2 linked regions of the Roseisolibacter agri genome follow. The protein of the gene in region 1 interacts with the protein of each later gene in a pairwise test. Links are inferred from orthologs where the notes say so. Each region holds a gene or a part of one and is shown on either strand. Other genes may lie near its edges.

Evidence for each region.
Region 2: the proteins of ligA (region 1) and leuS interact in binary tests that used the Escherichia coli proteins (3 or more experiments, as listed by UniProt). The link is inferred for Roseisolibacter agri from one-to-one orthologs.

What each region holds. Positions count from the first base shown.
Region 1 is NZ_BRXS01000004.1:162,005-170,110, reverse strand. What follows is about bases 2,687-5,623. They hold ligA (NAD-dependent DNA ligase LigA), read left to right. Parts: upstream 2,687-3,078; coding sequence 3,079-5,169; downstream 5,170-5,623. Other genes in these bases: rosag_RS12855 (4-vinyl reductase), read left to right, coding at 5,166-5,623; rosag_RS12865 (diguanylate cyclase), read left to right, coding at 2,687-3,004. Outside these bases: rosag_RS12880 (tetratricopeptide repeat protein), read left to right, coding at 1-472; rosag_RS12875 (YtxH domain-containing protein), read right to left, coding at 652-1,314; rosag_RS12870 (response regulator), read left to right, coding at 1,560-1,997; more of rosag_RS12865, read left to right, coding at 2,018-2,686; more of rosag_RS12855, read left to right, coding at 5,624-5,708; rosag_RS12850 (phosphoribosyltransferase), read right to left, coding at 5,995-6,516; rosag_RS12845 (tetratricopeptide repeat protein), read left to right, coding at 6,799-7,311; rosag_RS12840 (ParA family protein), read left to right, coding at 7,329-8,096; rosag_RS12835 (hypothetical protein), read left to right, coding at 8,093-8,106. UniProt on the Escherichia coli protein: DNA ligase that catalyzes the formation of phosphodiester linkages between 5'-phosphoryl and 3'-hydroxyl groups in double-stranded DNA using NAD as a coenzyme and as the energy source for the reaction.
Region 2 is NZ_BRXS01000005.1:555,854-564,079, reverse strand. The notes cover bases 1,758-4,814. They hold leuS (leucine--tRNA ligase), read left to right. Parts: upstream 1,758-2,059; coding sequence 2,060-4,570; downstream 4,571-4,814. Other genes in these bases: rosag_RS17955 (endonuclease/exonuclease/phosphatase family protein), read left to right, coding at 4,584-4,814. In the rest of the region: rosag_RS17970 (Ig-like domain-containing protein), read left to right, coding at 1-401; rosag_RS17965 (YncE family protein), read left to right, coding at 398-1,570; more of rosag_RS17955, read left to right, coding at 4,815-5,675; rosag_RS17950 (PDZ domain-containing protein), read left to right, coding at 5,759-6,961; rosag_RS17945 (hypothetical protein), read right to left, coding at 7,183-7,680; rosag_RS17940 (hypothetical protein), read left to right, coding at 7,870-8,226.

The sequences.
Region 1 (8,106 bases):
GGCGCGGCCCGGCGACGCCGAGGGCCACTTCGCGCTCGCGCGCGCGCTGGGGCGCACCGCGCAGACGCTCGGCTCGCGCGAGCGGGTGAAGTACGCGGGCGACGTGCGCACGCACGCCATGGAGGCGCTGAAGCTCGACCCGAAGCACCCCGGCGCGCTGCACGTGATGGGGATGTGGAACGCGGAGATCATGCGCCTCAGCGGCGTGACGCGCTTCATGGCGAAGAACTTCCTGGGCGGGAAGGTCTTCGACTCCGCGAACTGGAACGACGCGCAGCGCTACCTGGAGCAGGCGGTCGCGGCGGAGCCGAACCGCCTCGTGCACCGCATCGACCTGGCGGAGGTCTACGCGGACCGCAAGAACACCGCGAAGGCGCGCGAGCAGGTGGAGTTCATCCTGAAGGCGCCGGCGACGGAGCTGAACGACGCGCGGTACAAGCGGCTGGCGGAGGCGCTGCAGAAGCGGCTCTGATCGTGCCGGGCCCGAAGGACCAACAGCGGCAAGGATGAAATCTGAACAGATCTGATAACGACGGATGGCTCCGGTGGAGTGCGAGATCCCTCGCCGCCCCACGGAGCCATCCGTCGTTATCCGACCTTGTCAGATCTTATCCTTGCAGAGCAGTTGGCATTTCTGGAGTCTGAATCGGCTCACCCGTACATCCGGGCCCGCGCGCGCTCCCGCGCCTCGCGGCGCCGGGCCTCCCACGCGTCCTCGGCCGCCCAGCGCCCTCGCGTGAGCTTGCGCTCGATCGTCGTGCGGCCGGCATGGGCCGTCTGGCGCATCGCGTCGCTCCAGTCGTCGAAGCGGTCGGCGACGCGCGTGCCGGCGCGGCGGGCGCCGCGCGCGAGGCGGACGCGCGTCTCGAAGCCGCTGGTGGGCGCCATCAGCAGCGCGGTGCCGGCGCCGAGGAGGGCGCCGATCGCCAGGCCGGCGCCGAACGCCCCGACGCGGCGCCAGTCGGTGCCGCTGCCGCCCTCGCCCTCCTCACGGTTGGTGCTCCGGCGGGCGGCGAGGCGCTCGCGGACGCTGTGCACCCCGTCCCGCACGCCGTCGCGCACGCCCTGCACCCCGCCGCGGACGCCCTCGCCGACGTCGCGCGCCCGGGCGGCGGCGAGGCGCGGCAGGGCGCTCAGCCGGCCGGCGACGACGGCGGCGCGCGCGGTCGCGGACTCGAAGCGCGGGCTCCCGCCGGCCGCGCGGGGCCCGGACGTGCCGGCGGAGGCCCCCGTGGTGCGCGGCGTGGGGCGGACGGCGGATCGGGAGGTCGCCCCGGGCGCGCGGGCGCCGGAGGAGCTGGAGCGGTTGGCCATCGGGAAGGACTCCTGGATCGGTCGTGGTAAGGAAATTGCCGTGCTCATGCGTCAGCGCTGTGCCCGGTCGACGCGTACCGTCGGCTCGGGCAGTCGTCGCGGGAGGGCTCGGCTGGCGCGGGGGGTGCTGCGTCGTCCAGGCGGCCCGTCCGACGAGGCGCGCCCCCGGGCGTTCGATCGTGCATCTTTCCGGCCCGTTTCCACCCGCCCCGATTTCACCGCCCGCCCGCCCCGTCGAGGGACTCATGAGCGCGACAGGCAAGACCGTCCTCCTCGTGGAAGACAACGAGGACAACCGCATCGTCTATTCCACCATCCTGCGCCACTTCGGCTATCAGGTCACCGAGGCGCTGAACGGCGAGGAGGGGATCGCGAAGGCCAAGAGCGAGAAGCCCGACCTGATCCTGATGGACATCTCCATCCCGATCATCGACGGCTGGGAGGCGACGCAGGTCCTCAAGCACGATCCCGAGACGCGCGCGATCCCGATCATCGCGCTGACGGCGCACGCCCTGGCGAGCGACCGTGAGAAGGCGATGGAGGTCGGGTGCGACGGCTACCTCGCGAAGCCGTGCGAGCCGCGCGCCGTCGTGGCCGAGGTGCAGCGCTTCCTCGGCAAGGGCGAGCCGAGCGCCGCGGGCGCCACCGCGAGCGCGGGGTCCGCGGCGTCGAGCCGCGCTTGACCGCGATTCCGTCGCCGGCAATGACGCGCATCCTCGTCGTCGACGACCACGAGGACAACGTCGAGCTGCTCCGCGCGCGGCTCGAGGCGCGAGGCTACCAGGTGGAGGCCGCGCGCGACGGGCTCGAGGCGCTCGAGCGCGTCGACGCGCGGCCGCCCGACCTCATCCTGCTCGACGTGATGATGCCGAAGCTCGACGGCTTCGAGGTGGTGCGGCGGATCAAGGGCAACCCGAAGCTGCCCTTCATCCCCATCATCATGCAGACCGCGCTCGAGCTGACCGAGGACAAGGTCGAGGGGCTCGACGCGGGCGCCGACGACTACATCACGAAGCCCATCGACTTCGCGGAGCTCGAGGCGCGCGTGCGGTCGCTGCTGCGCATCAAGGCGCTGCAGGAGGAGCTGGCGAAGGCCAACGAGTCGCTGCTGCGCATGTCGCAGATCGACGGCCTCACGGGCGTCGACAACCGCCGCCACATCGAGGAGCGGCTGACCGAGATGTTCGACCACTCGGCCCGCCTCAACGAGCCGCTGGCGGTCGTGATGTGCGACGTGGACCACTTCAAGAGCGTCAACGACACGCACGGCCACCAGGCCGGCGACGCGGTGCTCCGCCAGGTGGCCGACGTGCTGCGCGACACGGCGCGCGAGATCGACCGCGTGGGCCGCTACGGCGGCGAGGAGTTCCTCGTCATCCTGCCGGGCGCCAACGTGCACGATGCCGTGGCCTTCGCCGAGCGGGTGCGGCAGGCGATCGACGCGCGCGAGTTCGCCTACGACGGCGGCACCGTGCGGCGCACGCTGAGCGCGGGCGTGGCCGCGTGGCCGCACTCCGACGTGCGCCACCAGGAGGCGCTCGTGAAGGCGGCCGACGACGCGCTGTACGTGGCCAAGGAGTCGGGCCGCAACCGCGTGGTCGCGTACGGCTCGCCGGAGTTCGTCGCGCACGAGCGGCCGGACGGCGCCGCGCGCGCGACGGCGGCAACGGCCGCCGTGCCCACGCCGTAACGCCGCGCGCCAAAGACGCGCCGGCGACCGCCTGCACCGTCGCGCGTCCGCGTCGCCGCGTTAGCTTTGCGGGCATGAACGCCCCCGCCTCCAGCCCGACCGCCCCGCCCGCGGCCCTGGCCGCACGGGCGGCCACCCTGCGCGAGCAGCTCGAGCGCGCCTCGCACGAGTACTACGTGCTCGACCGGCCGTCGCTCGCCGACGCGGAGTACGACCGGCTGTTCCGCGAGCTGCAGACGCTGGAGGCCGAGCATCCGTCGCTGCGCACGCCGGACTCGCCGACGCAGCGCGTGGGCGCCGAGCCGCAGTCCGCGCTGCCCAAGCACCAGCACCTGGTGCCGATGCTGTCGCTGGGCAACGCGTTCTCGGACGAGGAGCTGACCGCGTGGGAGGAGCGCGCGGTGCGGCTGGCGGGCGAGGACGTGCGCCGCGCGGGCTACACGGCGGAGCTGAAGATCGACGGCGCCGCGGTGAGCCTGACGTACGAGGACGGCGTGCTGGTGACCGGCGCGACGCGCGGCAACGGCACGATCGGCGAGGTGGTGACGCCGAACCTGCGCACGATCCGCGACATCCCGCTGCGGCTGCACGCGACCAACGGAGTCCCGGCGCCGACGGGCGTGCTGGAGATCCGCGGCGAGGTGTACATGCCCTTCTCGCGCTTCGAGCAGATGAACGAGGCGCGCGTGCAGGCGGGCGAGCCGGTGTTCGCGAACCCGCGCAACGCCGCCGCCGGCGCGCTGCGCCAGCTCGATCCGCGCATCACGGCGTCGCGCCCGCTGCGCTTCTTCGGCTACAGCGTCGTGCGCCCGGCGCACCTCGCGCCGCTGCCCTTCCGCACGCAGTGGGAGCTGCTGGAGACGCTGGCGGCGTGGGGCATCCCGGTGGCGCCGAGCCGGAAGCGGTGCGACACGCTGGACGAGGTGCACGCGTGGGCGAGCGAGATCGAGCGCAACGTGCGCGCGCAGCTCGACTTCGCCATCGACGGCGCGGTGGTGAAGGTGGACCCGCTGCGCCTGCAGGCGGAGCTGGGCGACGTGGGCCGCGAGCCGCGGTGGGCCGTGGCGCGCAAGTTCGCGCCGGACATCGCCGAGACGACGCTGACGGCGATCGAGGTCAACATCGGGCGCACCGGCTCCGTGAATCCGTTCGCGATGCTGGAGCCGGTGGAGATCGGCGGCGCGACGGTGAAGCTGGCGACGCTGCACAACTTCGCGCTGATCGCCGACAAGGACCTGCGCGTGGGCGACCGCGTGCAGGTGAAGCGCGCCGGCGAGGTGATCCCGCAGGTCATCGGCCCGATCCCCGAGCGGCGCGACACCGAGCATCCGCCGGCGCCGTACGTGCCGCCGACGAACTGCTACGCGTGCCGGTCGCCGCTGGAGGCGGGCGAGGACCGCGGGATGCTCTACTGCCCCAACTTCCAGTGCCCGGCGCGGCAGCTGGAAGGGCTGGTGCACTTCGCGTCGCGCGGCGCGATGGACATCCGCGGGCTCTCGTACGCGCGCATCGAGCAGCTGACGTCGGAGCACCGCGAGGACGAGCTGCATCCGCTGGTGCGCGACGCGTCGGACCTCTACACGCTGACGGTGGAGGACCTGCTGCGGCTGGAGCGGTTCGCCGACAAGAGCGCGGAGAACCTCGTGCAGGCCATCGAGGCGTCGAAGGCGCAGCCGCTCTCGCGCCTGCTGTTCGGGCTCGGCATCGACCACGTGGGCGAGATCGCCGCGCGGCTGCTGGCGCGGCACTTCGGCACGATGGACCGCCTGCTGGACGCGACCGAGGAGGAGATCGGCGCGGTGCGCGGCGTCGGCGACGTGATCGCGCACTCGGTGGCGCGCTGGTTCGCGAACGAGGACGCGCGCGCGCTGGTGCAGCGGCTGCGCGACCGCGGCGTCAACCTGACCGAGCCGAACGCCGCCTCGGGGACGGCGTTCGCGGGGCAGACGTTCGTGCTCACCGGCACCTTCCCCAACCTGTCGCGCGACCAGGCGACGGCGCTGGTGGAGCAGCACGGCGGCCGCGTGACGAGCAGCGTGTCCAAGAAGACGAGCGTCGTCGTCGCGGGCGAGGACGCGGGGAGCAAGCTCGCGAAGGCGCGCGAGCTGGGCATCACCGTGATCGACGAGGCGGAGCTGGTGCGGCGTGCGGAGGGCGGCGCATGACGGGCCCGGGGCGCACGGCGCCGGGGCCGGTCTCGCTCCCGCCGTCGATCGTGCACGCGCTGCGCGCCGCGGTGCTGGCCACCGACGACGGCGAGACGCGCCTGCGCGACGCGGGCTTCGACGCGGGGCGCGCGCTGTACGATGACTTCGCGGCGTGGATGGCCGCGCGCGCGGGTGTCGCCGATCCCGCGATCGCCTCGCTCGGCGCGTTCGGCGAGGCGCTGGGCGCGTACGCCGCCGCGCACGGCTGGGGGACGCTGGCGCTGGAGGCGGGCGACGGCGCCGACACCGACGGCCTGCCGACGCTGCGCGCGATCGGCTGGTTCGAGGTCGAGCGCGGCGCGGACGGCGCGCGTGCGCCCTACCCGAGCTGCCTGTTCACGACCGGCCTGCTCGCCGGCTTCCTGAGCCGCCTCGCGGGCCAGCCGCTGGCGGTGCTGGAGCTCGAGTGCGCGTCGACGGGCGACGCGGCGTGCCGGTTCGTCGTGGGCGGCGAGGCGGCGCTGACGCGCTTGTTCGCGGAGCGGTTCGGACGATAGCCGCTGCGTGCTGCGTGCTGCGTGCTGCGTGTCCGGCCGCTCGGCACGCGCCGGTGCGCCGGATCCTTTCGCCTGTTGGTGAGGATACGGATGCTCCGGATGAGACGGATGCCCCGGATCGCTCCGCACCGGCGCATCGGACGTCGCCGCCACGCGGAGCGATCCGCGTGATCCGGCTCATCCGAAGGATCCGTATCCTCCCCGAGAAGTTGGTGTAGGCTCGGTGCGACGTCGGCCGCCGGGGGCACGGAGCCACACGCAGCACGCAGCACGAAACACGCAGCGTTCAGATACGCCCCGCGTACGTCGGATTCGGCAGCAGCTCGCCGCCCACCAGCACCTCGCGGTCCCACGGCAGCACGATGCCGCTCTCGGTGGCGAGGGCGTGGAAGTCGGGCTCGTAGCTGCCCGTCTTGAAGCCGACCGCCGTGCGCACCGTGTGCGCGCCGGCGTTGACGATCGCGCTCCGCGCGAGGCGCAGCGTGTCGCCGGAGTCGCACGTCTCGTCCACCACCAGCACGCGCCGGCCGCGCACGTCCTGCGGCGCCGCCCCGATGACCGCGGGCGTCTCGCGCACCGTCTCGGCGCGGAAGCGGCGGCTCACCGTGATCGCGGCGAACGGGCGGTCGAGGATCGCGGCGATCACCGCGCCGGGCACGACGCCGGCCGTCGCGACGCCGACGACGATCTCCGGGTCGTAGGCGCGCGCCACCTTCAGCGCGAGCGCGCGCGAGAGCTCACCGAAGAGCGGCCACTCGACGACGAGCAGCCCCTTGGCCGGGTCGAGGGCGTACTGACGCGGGGACATGGGCGGTGTCGGCGAGGGGTCGAGGACCGTCGAGGACCGTCAGAAACCTGCGCGGCGGACGTCCCGCTGCGGCGCCGGACGCCAGCGCAGGAAGCTAGCCGCGGCGACGGAGGCCGCCAGCACGCCCACAGCGTGCGTACGCGTGCGGGTGCGCGCCGTCACCCCGTGCGGCCGTGCGCGGCTTGTAGGCGTTCCGCCGCCCGGATAGCTTGCCCCTCCCAGCCCGCGTCCCGCGACCCGCGCCTCGCGCCGGTTGGCCCGCATCCAGCCCGCCCCGATCGCATGTCCTGGTGGAGCCGCCTCACGGGCGGCAAGTCCGAGAGCGAGTCCAAGGCCGGTCGCGTCGACTACCTGAGCGAGGCGCTCGCCCTCGAACGGCAGGGCGACTACGACGCGGCGCTGACGTCGTACCGGCTGGCGCTCCGCGACCGCCCGAACGACCAGCGCGTCCTCCAGAACATGGCGATCGCCTTCAGCCGGCTCGGCCAGCTGGAGGAGGCCATCCGCTGCTACCGGCGCGCGCTCGAGCTGGATCCCGGCCTCGGCGGCGCGCACTACGGGCTCGCCTTCCTGCTGCTGAAGCGGGGCGACCACGAGGGCGCGGCGGAGCACCTGCAGGCCTTCCTCGCGCGGCCGCCCCACTCCCCCGACGCCGAGCGCTGGGTGCGCCACGCGCAGCAGACGCTGGAGGCGATGCGCTCGCCGGGTGGCCTGGACGGCGGCGCGGACGCGTCCGTCGGCACCGACGTGCCGCCCGGCGCCTCCGGTCCGACCGCGCCGGGCGGGCGCGGCTGAGCGACCGGGCCCCGCGCGTGGGACACGTCCTCTCCATCGTCAGCCAGAAGGGCGGAGTCGGCAAGACGACGACGGCGGTCAACCTCGCCGCCGCCTTCGCCCGCCGCGGCCTGAAGACCCTGCTCGTCGACACCGACCCGCAGGGCTCCGTCCGCTACGGCGTCGGGCTGCGCCGTGGCCACGAGTCGTGGGGCTTCGCCGACTACCTGAACGGCGAGCGCGCGCTGCGCGAGGTCATCCTCCCGACCGCCCTGCCCTGGCTGCGCGTGATCCTCGCCGGCACGGTGAGCGACGAGGCCGAGCACGCGCACTACCAGCAGCTGGTGGCCGAGACGGCGATCCTGAAGGACCTGCTGCAGACGGCGCGCGAGCGGTGCCACGTCGTCATCGTCGACACGCCGCCGGGGCTCGGCTCCATCACGCGGCGCGCGCTGGAGGCGAGCCAGCACGTCATCGTGCCGCTGCAGGCGGAGCCGCTGGCGCTGCAGACGACGCCGCAGATCCTGCGCGGCATCCAGGACGTCGTGCGCGTGAACGAGGAGCTGACGCTCGACGGCATCCTGCTGACGATGTTCGAGTCGGGCAACCCCGCCGCCGAGCGCACGTCGCAGTACGTGCGACGCCACCTGCCGGCGCACATGGTGTTCGACATCGTCGTGCCGCGCACGCCGGCGACGGCGGACGCGTTCGCGGCGGGCCAGCCGGTCGTGCTGCGCGACCCGGCCGACCCGGCGAGCCAGGCGTACGTGAACCTGGCGACGCAGCTCGCGGAGCGGTTCCGGTGAGCGCGCGCCG
Region 2 (8,226 bases), on another replicon or contig:
GCAACGTCAAGGGCGCGAAGGACGCGTCGGCGTCGCGCATGTACGGCACGCTGCAGGTGATCGACGTCAGCGACATCGAGCATCCGAAGTCGGTCGCGTGGTACACGCCCGAGCAGGGCGGCGTGCACAACGTCTGGGCGACGGGCGACACGCTCTACATCGGCGCCTACGACGCCGGCTTCCACGTGTTCGACATCGGCGGCGAGCTGCGCGGCGACCTGCGCGCGCAGGGGCGCGAGATCGCGTCGTTCAACACCGCCGACATGGAGGGCAACGTGAAGAACGCGGCCTTCACGTGGGGCGTGGTGGTGAACCCGAAGGACGGGCTGGCGTACGTGAACGACTTCAACAACGGGCTCTGGGTGATGCGCGTCGTGCCGAAGCCCCCGGTGGTGCCATGACGCGCCTCGCGACGGCGGCCGCGCTGCTCCTCGCGGCCACCCCGCTGCGCGCGCAGCAGCCGGCGCAGGCCGCGCCGCCCACGCGCGACTACCGCGTGTTCGTCGGCTCCGAAGGGGACGACCGCATCCAGCTGGTGCGGTTCGGCCCCGCGGGCGCGACGGTCGAGCGGCAGTTCCGCGTCGGCACCAACCCGACCGAGCTCCTCGGCCCGCACGGCGTGGGCGTCGCGCCCGACGGGCGGCACTACTTCGTCTCGACCGCGCACGGCACGCCCAATGGCGCGCTGCTCAAGTACACGACGGCCGGCGACTCGCTCGCCGGCCGCGTGACCCTCGGCGCCTTCCCGGCCACGCTGCAGGTGAGCCCGGACGGCAACTGGGTCTACGTCGTGAACTTCAACCTGCACGGCGACATGGTGCCGTCGTCGGTGTCGGTGGTCTACGCGCCCGACATGGCGGAGGTGGCGCGCATCCCGACGTGCACGATGCCCCACGGCTCGCGGCTGTCGCCCGACGGCACGCGCCACTACTCGGCGTGCATGATGGACGACGCGCTGGTCGAGATCGACGCCCGCAACCTGAAGGTCGCGCGCTGGTTCTCGCTGGCGAAGGGCGCGGAGCGCGGGATGACGGGCGCGCCGCCGCGGCGCACGGCCGCGGGCGGCGTCGCGAGCGGCCACGACATGACGAGCCACACCGACCACGCGGGCGCGCCCGCGCCGGTCGCCTGCTCCCCCACCTGGGCGCAGCCCTCACCCGACGGCAAGCGCGTCTGGGTGGCGTGCAACAAGTCGAACGATCTGGTCGAGATCGACGTCGCGTCGTGGACCATGACGCGCCGCATCCCGACCGGCGAGGGGACGTACAACCTCGCCGTGACGCGCGACGGGACGCTGCTGGTGGGCACCAACAAGCGCGGGCAGAGCGTGTCGCTCATCGACGTCGCGAGCGGCCGCGAGCTGGCGCGCATCCCGACCGCGCGTCGCGTGCCGAGCGGCGTGGCGCTGTCGCCGGACGACCGGTACGCGTTCGTGACGGTGGAGGGGATCGGCGCCCAACCCGGCACGGTGGAGATCATCGACCTGCGCGCGCGCCAGGCCGTGGCGCGGGTGGACGTGGGCCCGCAGGCCGGCGGCATCGACGTGTGGACGCAGCCTGCCGTTAGGTGAGGTGAGCCGGGGCTGAGCTCCGCACGTGGCTCGGGGCGGCGTGGGCGCCGGCCGGCTCGGAGATTTCGCGGGCGGAGCCGCGGCGCGTCTCTGCACCGCGAAATCTCAGGTCGCTCGGCCGGCGCCCACACCGCCCCTCCCCCCGAGCGTCGGCGCCGGGCACGCCACCAGGCGCGCGTCTCCCCTCGCGAGCGGCGGCCAGGCGGGGCCCGGCGCGAGCTGCGCCTCAGCTCAGCCGGCGCCCGAAGATCGATGCCGTGAAAGCGACGCGGGCCGAGAAGGGATGGGGGTGCGGGGGCGGTGGGGGATCGGCCGAGCGACCTGAGATTTCGTGGTGCGGAGACGCGCCGCGGCTCCGCCCGCGAAATCTCCGAGCCGGCCGAGCCCCCACCGCCCTCGCGCCCACGAGCGGAGCCCGGCGTGCAGCCCACCCAGCGCCCCGGGCGCCGCTAGATTGCGAGGTTCAACCCCTCGCCCGAATCGCCCCGCATGAGCAATCCCTCGCCCACGTCCGCGGGTCAGGAGCCCAAGGACGCCTACGACCCGACGTCGGTCGAGCAGAAGTGGCAGCAGCGCTGGCAGGAGCGCGGCACGCACGCCGTCGACCTGGCCGGCGGCGCGCGCCCGTTCTACCAGCTCATGATGTTCCCCTACCCGTCGGCCGAGGGGCTGCACGTGGGGAACCTGTTCGCGTTCACCGGCACCGACATCCAGGGCCGCTTCCACCGGCAGATGGGGCACACCGTGTTCCAGCCGCTGGGCTTCGACGCGTTCGGCATCCACTCGGAGAACTACGCCCTGAAGATGGGCGTGCACCCGATGACGATGACGCCGCGCAACGTCGGCAACTTCCGCCGCCAGCTGGACCGCGCCGCGCTGATGGTCGACTGGCGCTACGCGGTCGACACCAGTCAGCCCGACTACTACCGGTGGACGCAGTGGGTCTTCCTGCAGCTGCTGGAGCGCGGCCTGGCGTACAAGAAGAAGGCGGCCGTCAACTGGTGCCCGACCGACAAGACCGTGCTCGCCAACGAGCAGGTCGAGAACGGGCTGTGCGAGCGCTGCGGCACGCCCGTCGAGCAGCGCTTCCTGGAGCAGTGGTTCTTCCGCATCAGCGAGTACGCCGAGCGTCTGCTGCAGAACCTGGACTGGCTCGACTGGTCGGACACCACCAAGACCGCGCAGCGGAACTGGATCGGCCGCTCGCAGGGCGCGCAGATCGACTTCCTGGTGCCCAGCTCTGGCGACCTGTCGCCCGAGGACGACGCCGCCGTCGCCGGCGATCCGATCGTCATGGCCGGCACGCCGATCACCGTGTTCACCACGCGCGTGGACACGATCTTCGGCGCGACGTACCTGGTGCTGGCGCCCGAGCATCCGCTGGTGGACGCGCTGACGACCCCCGCGCAGCAGCGCGACGTCGACGCGTACCGCGCCGCGACCGCGCGGCAGGACGTCGTCACGCGCAAGGTCGACAAGGAGAAGACCGGCGTCTTCACCGGCTCGTACGCGCGCAATCCCGCCACGGGCGAGCTGATCCCCGTCTGGATCGCCGACTACGTGCTGATGGAGTACGGCACCGGCGCGATCATGGCCGTGCCCGCGCACGACGAGCGCGACTTCGAGTTCGCGACCAAGTTCGCGCTGCCCATCGTGCGCGTGGTGGCGGCCGAGGGCGAGGACGCCGACACGCCCGTGGAGGGCGGCGCGCACACGCACGACGCGGGCGGCCGCATCGTCAACAGTGCGCAGTTCGACGGCATGAGCGTCCCGCAGGCCAAGGAGGCGATCGTCGCCTGGCTGGCCGAGGGCGAGCAGGCGCGCGCGGTCACCAACTACCGGCTGCACGACTGGTGCATCTCGCGCCAGCGCTACTGGGGCCCGCCGATCCCGGTCGTGTACTGCGACGCGTGCGGCACCGTGCCGGTGCCCGTCGACAAGCTGCCGGTCGAGCTGCCGTTCCTGGAGGACTTCAAGCCCGACGACTCGGGCATCAGCCCGCTGGCGCGCGACGCGAGCTGGTACCACACGCCGTGCCCGCGCTGCGGCGCGCAGTCGCGCCGCGAGACCGACGTCAGCGACACCTTCCTGGACAGCGCGTGGTACTTCCTGCGCTATCCCAGCGCGGACCGCGACGACGTGCCGTTCGATCCCGCGCTGACGAAGAAGTGGCTGCCGGTGAACAGCTACATCGGCGGCAACGAGCACGCGGTGCTGCACCTGCTGTACTCGCGCTTCATCACGATGGTCCTGAAGGACATGGGGCACATCGACTTCGAGGAGCCGTTCACGAAGTTCCGCGCCCACGGCCTGATCATCCGCGAGGGCGCGAAGATGTCCAAGTCCAAGGGCAACGTCATCAACCCGGACGAGTACATCGACCAGTGGGGCGCGGACAGCTTCCGCACCTACCTGATGTTCCTGGGCCCCTACGAGGAGGGCGGCGACTTCCGCGACGCCGGCATCAGCGGCGTGCGGCGCTTCCTCGACCGGCTGTACGCCAGCGCGCGCGACATGACGACCGACGGCGCGCCCGACGCCGCCGTGCTGCGCAAGCTGCACCAGACCATCCGCAAGGTCGGCGACGACGTGCCGCGCCTGTCGTACAACACGGCGATCGCGGCGATGATGGAGTACGTCAACGTGCTGCGGAAGGGCGAGCGCACGCCGCACCGCGACGAGGTCATGCCGCTCGTGCAGCTGGTCGCCAGCTTCGCGCCGCACCTGGCCGAGGAGCTGTGGGAGCGCGGCGGCAACACGGGCAGCGTGCTCGACGCCGGCTGGCCGGCGTTCGACGCGGCGCTCGCGGCCGAGGAGTCGATCACGCTCGCCGTGCAGGTGAACGGCAAGACGCGCGGCACGGTGCAGCTCGCGCCGCAGGCGACGCAGCAGGACGCGCTCGCCGCGGCGATGGCCGAGCCATCGATCGCCAAGTTCGTCACCGGCGAGCCGCGGAAGATCATCTTCGTGCCCGGACGCCTGCTCAACCTGGTCGTCTGAGCGGGCGCACGCGATGAGCCTCGACGGCGTGCTCGTGGGCGTCGCGCTGGTGCTGGGGGCGGTGGCGGTCGGCGCCACCGCCCTCTCGCTCGTGCGGGCCAAGTACTGGTGGGTGCGCGTGTGGGACTTCCCGCGCGTGCAGCTGTTCGTGGCGGCGCTCGCGTCGCTGGGGCTGTGGGCGATGACCGGCGGCGTCGAGTTCCTCCCCGACCAGGGCGTGCAGGGGGCGCTCGGCGCCGTGCTCGTGGTGCAGGGCGCGGCCATCTGGCGCTACACGCGCCTCGCGCCGCGCGAGGTGCAGCACGCGCGGCATCCCGAGCCGGCGCGCGCGCTCTCGCTCGTCGAGTCCAACGTCCTGCAGACCAACCGCGAGTCCGACCGGCTGATCGGCGTCGTGCGCGCGGTCGATCCCGATGTCATGCTGTTCGTCGAGACCGACCACTGGTGGCAGGAGCGCCTCGACGCGGCGTTCGCCGGGTCGCATCCACACGCGCTGCGCTGCGCGCTCGAGAACACGTACGGGATGCTGCTCTACTCGCGGCTGCCGCTGGAGGACGCGCGCATCGAGTTCCTGCTGAAGCCGGACATCCCGTCGATGCAGGCGACGGTGCGGCTGCGCGGCGGCGAGCCGCTCTGGCTCAACTGCGTGCACCCGCGTCCGCCCGCGCCCGGCGAGAGCGACGAGTCGCTGGAGCGCGACGCCGAGCTGCTGCTGGTGGGCAAGCGCGTGCGCGACGCGCGGCTCCCGGTCATCGTGCTCGGCGACCTGAACGACGTCGCGTGGTCGCGCACCACGCGCCTCTTCCAGAAGACGAGCCGCCTGCTCGACCCGCGGAAGGGGCGCGGCTTCTACAGCACCTTCCACGCGCGCTATCCGGGGCTGCGCTGGCCGCTGGACCACGTCTTCTTCTCCGACCGCCTCCGGCTCGTGCGCATCGCGCGCCTCGGCTACGTCGGGTCCGACCACTTCCCGGTGCACCTGGTCCTGGACCTGGAGCCCGAGGCGGCGGCCGAGCAGCAGGCGCCCGAAGCGAAGGCGTCGGACCTCGCGGAGGCGCACGAGACGGTGGCCGAGGCGCGGAACGGCGGGACGAGCCGGGGCTGAGGGGCGGGCGGCGGGCGGCAACCCTGCCGCGCGCGCCCGGTGTCACATCGGCGAACCCCTCGCCACTCCGGAGCGACCTTCCGATGCGACCCCTCCACGTCTCCCTCGCCGCGCTGGCGCTTTCCGCCGCCGCCGGCGCCGCCGACCCCGCCACCCTGGGCGCGCAGGTGCGCACCCGCACGCCCGCCCCCTCCACCGCGCGCGGCGGCGACGTCTACGTCGAGCGCGGCGACGGCTTCACGCGCATCCGCTCGTGGACCAACGACGACAACCGCGCCGTCCTCGGCATCATGCTCGGCTCGGGCGACGACCGCGGCGTGCGCATCGCCGACGTCAGTGACGGCGGCCCCGCCGCCAAGGCCGGGATCGAGGAGGGCGACCGCATCGTCTCGATCAACGGCACCTCGCTCACCGTCGCCCGCGAGGACGCCGACGATCCCGAGCTGCAGGGCCTCGGCGCGCGCCGCCTGACGCGCGCGCTGGCCGCGCTCAAGCCGGGCGACGAGGTCACGCTGGTGGTCGCGCGCGGCAGCGAGCGCCGCACGGTGAAGGTGAAGACCGTCAGCGGCGAGAGCCTCGCGCAGACGAACGGCGCGCGTGTCTTCACGCTCCCCGGCGGCGCCAGCGGCTACGTGTTCGGCCGCGACTCGGCCGGCCGCGCGCGCGCCGAGGCGAGCGTCCGCGCGTGGCGCGACAGCATGCGCGTGCAGGCGGAGCGCCGCCCCGCGCTCGGCATCGCGGTGCAGCCGTCGGGCTCCGTGCGCGACACGCTCGGCCTCTTCGTCAGCAGCATCACCAGCGGCGGCCCGGCCGAGAAGGCGGGGCTGGTGGAGGGCGAGCGCATCGCCGCCATCAACAACGTCGACGTGCGCGTGCCGCGTGAGGACGTCGAGGACCGCATGTCGGGCAGCGCGCGGGCGTCGCGCTTCACGCGCGAGCTGCGCAAGGCGAAGCCGGGCGACGACGTGACGCTGCGCGTGTGGCGCGACGGCGCGTACCGCAACGTCACCGTGAAGGTCGGGCGCGCCGCGGACGTGTTCAAGTACGAGGGCGGCGCGGGCTTCGGCTTCGGCGAGGATGGGCTGTTCACGCTGCCGCGCATGCCGATGCCCGCGATGGCGCCCATGGCTCCGATGGCGCCCATGGCCCCGATGGCGCCGATGGCGCCCCTGCCGGGCGGCGTGCGCATCCTCCGCACGCCGCGGGCGGCGCCGCTCGCGCCCGTGGCCCCGCGCGCGCCGATGGCGCCGGCGGTCCGCACGCTGCGCCGCTGGACCGAGGTCTGACGCGGTAGGTGGAATGAAGACGCGGCGCGGATCGGCGCGCCCGACCCGAACGACAACAGCAGCAAGGATAGGATCGGACCAGATCGGATAACGACGGATGGCTCCGCGTGGCGGCGAGGGATCTCGCGCTCCACCGGAGCCATCCGTCGTTATCGGACCTCATCCGATCTTATCCTTGCGAATGCAGTTCGCTGTTCGGGTCCGGTGCGACCGCGTCGTGCTCAGGCCTCGTCGCCCGCGAGCGAGTGCGCGAACCGGCTGGCGAGGCCGGGGTGACGACGGAAGAGATACGTGCCGATCGTCGCCGCGGCGATCAGGTTCGCGGCCAGCACCTGGTACCACGCCAGCTGCCCGAAGTACTCCGAGCGCGCGAGGATCGCGGTCAGGCCGTAGAAGCCGATCTCGAAGAAGATGAAGAGGATGAAGAAGCCGATCAGCACCGACGGCTCCTCCTCCGCGTTGTTCATCACCGTCGCACCGATCAACCCCGCGACCACGAACGCCGCGTAGTGGAACGCCGTGTAGCCGAGCACCGCTCCCGCGGTCGCGGGTGCACCGGGCATCCCGAACAATGAGCTGAGCGACGCACCCAGCATCGTCGGTGTGGCCAGCGGTCGTCCCGCGACGGAGTCGAGGATCAGGAACCAGATGGCGACCGCCGTGGCGGCCAGCGCACCGGCGACGACGCCCTCACGCAACGTCCGGTGTTGCTCGAGCATGTGCGTCCCTCCTGCTTCGGGGAGAAGGTGCGAGGCGACCCGCCCCGCCGCGCCGTGCGCCGGGAATCGGACGTCCCGTGTGCAATAGGAGGCGCGATCCGGGACTCGGCAAGGGTGCCCGGGGCGCCGCCTCCGGCCGGGCCCGCCGCCCGCCCTCGACACCTTCCGGACCGGACACCAGCTTTCGGCATGCACCGCCCCTCCCCCTCCGCCGCGCGCCGCGCCGCGGCCCGCCGCCCGCTCCTCCCCGCCCTCGCGCTCGTCGCCCTCGCCGCCTGCGGCGGTGGCGCCAAGCCCGCCAGCGGTGACGCTACCTCCGGCGACTCGGCCGCCGGCGACAACCTCGTCGCCCGCACCCGCGCCGCCGCCGCCCGCGACGAGGGCCCCGTGGTCTGCGGCCCCGGCACCGACGAGGCGCTGACGCTCGCCGTCCGCGAGTACATCAAGCAGGCGACGCCCAAGCCGCAGCGCTTCCTCGTCTCGGTCGGGACCGACTCCGCCCTCCCCGAGGCCGGGCAGCGCGCCCTCCAGGACAAGGGCCCGATG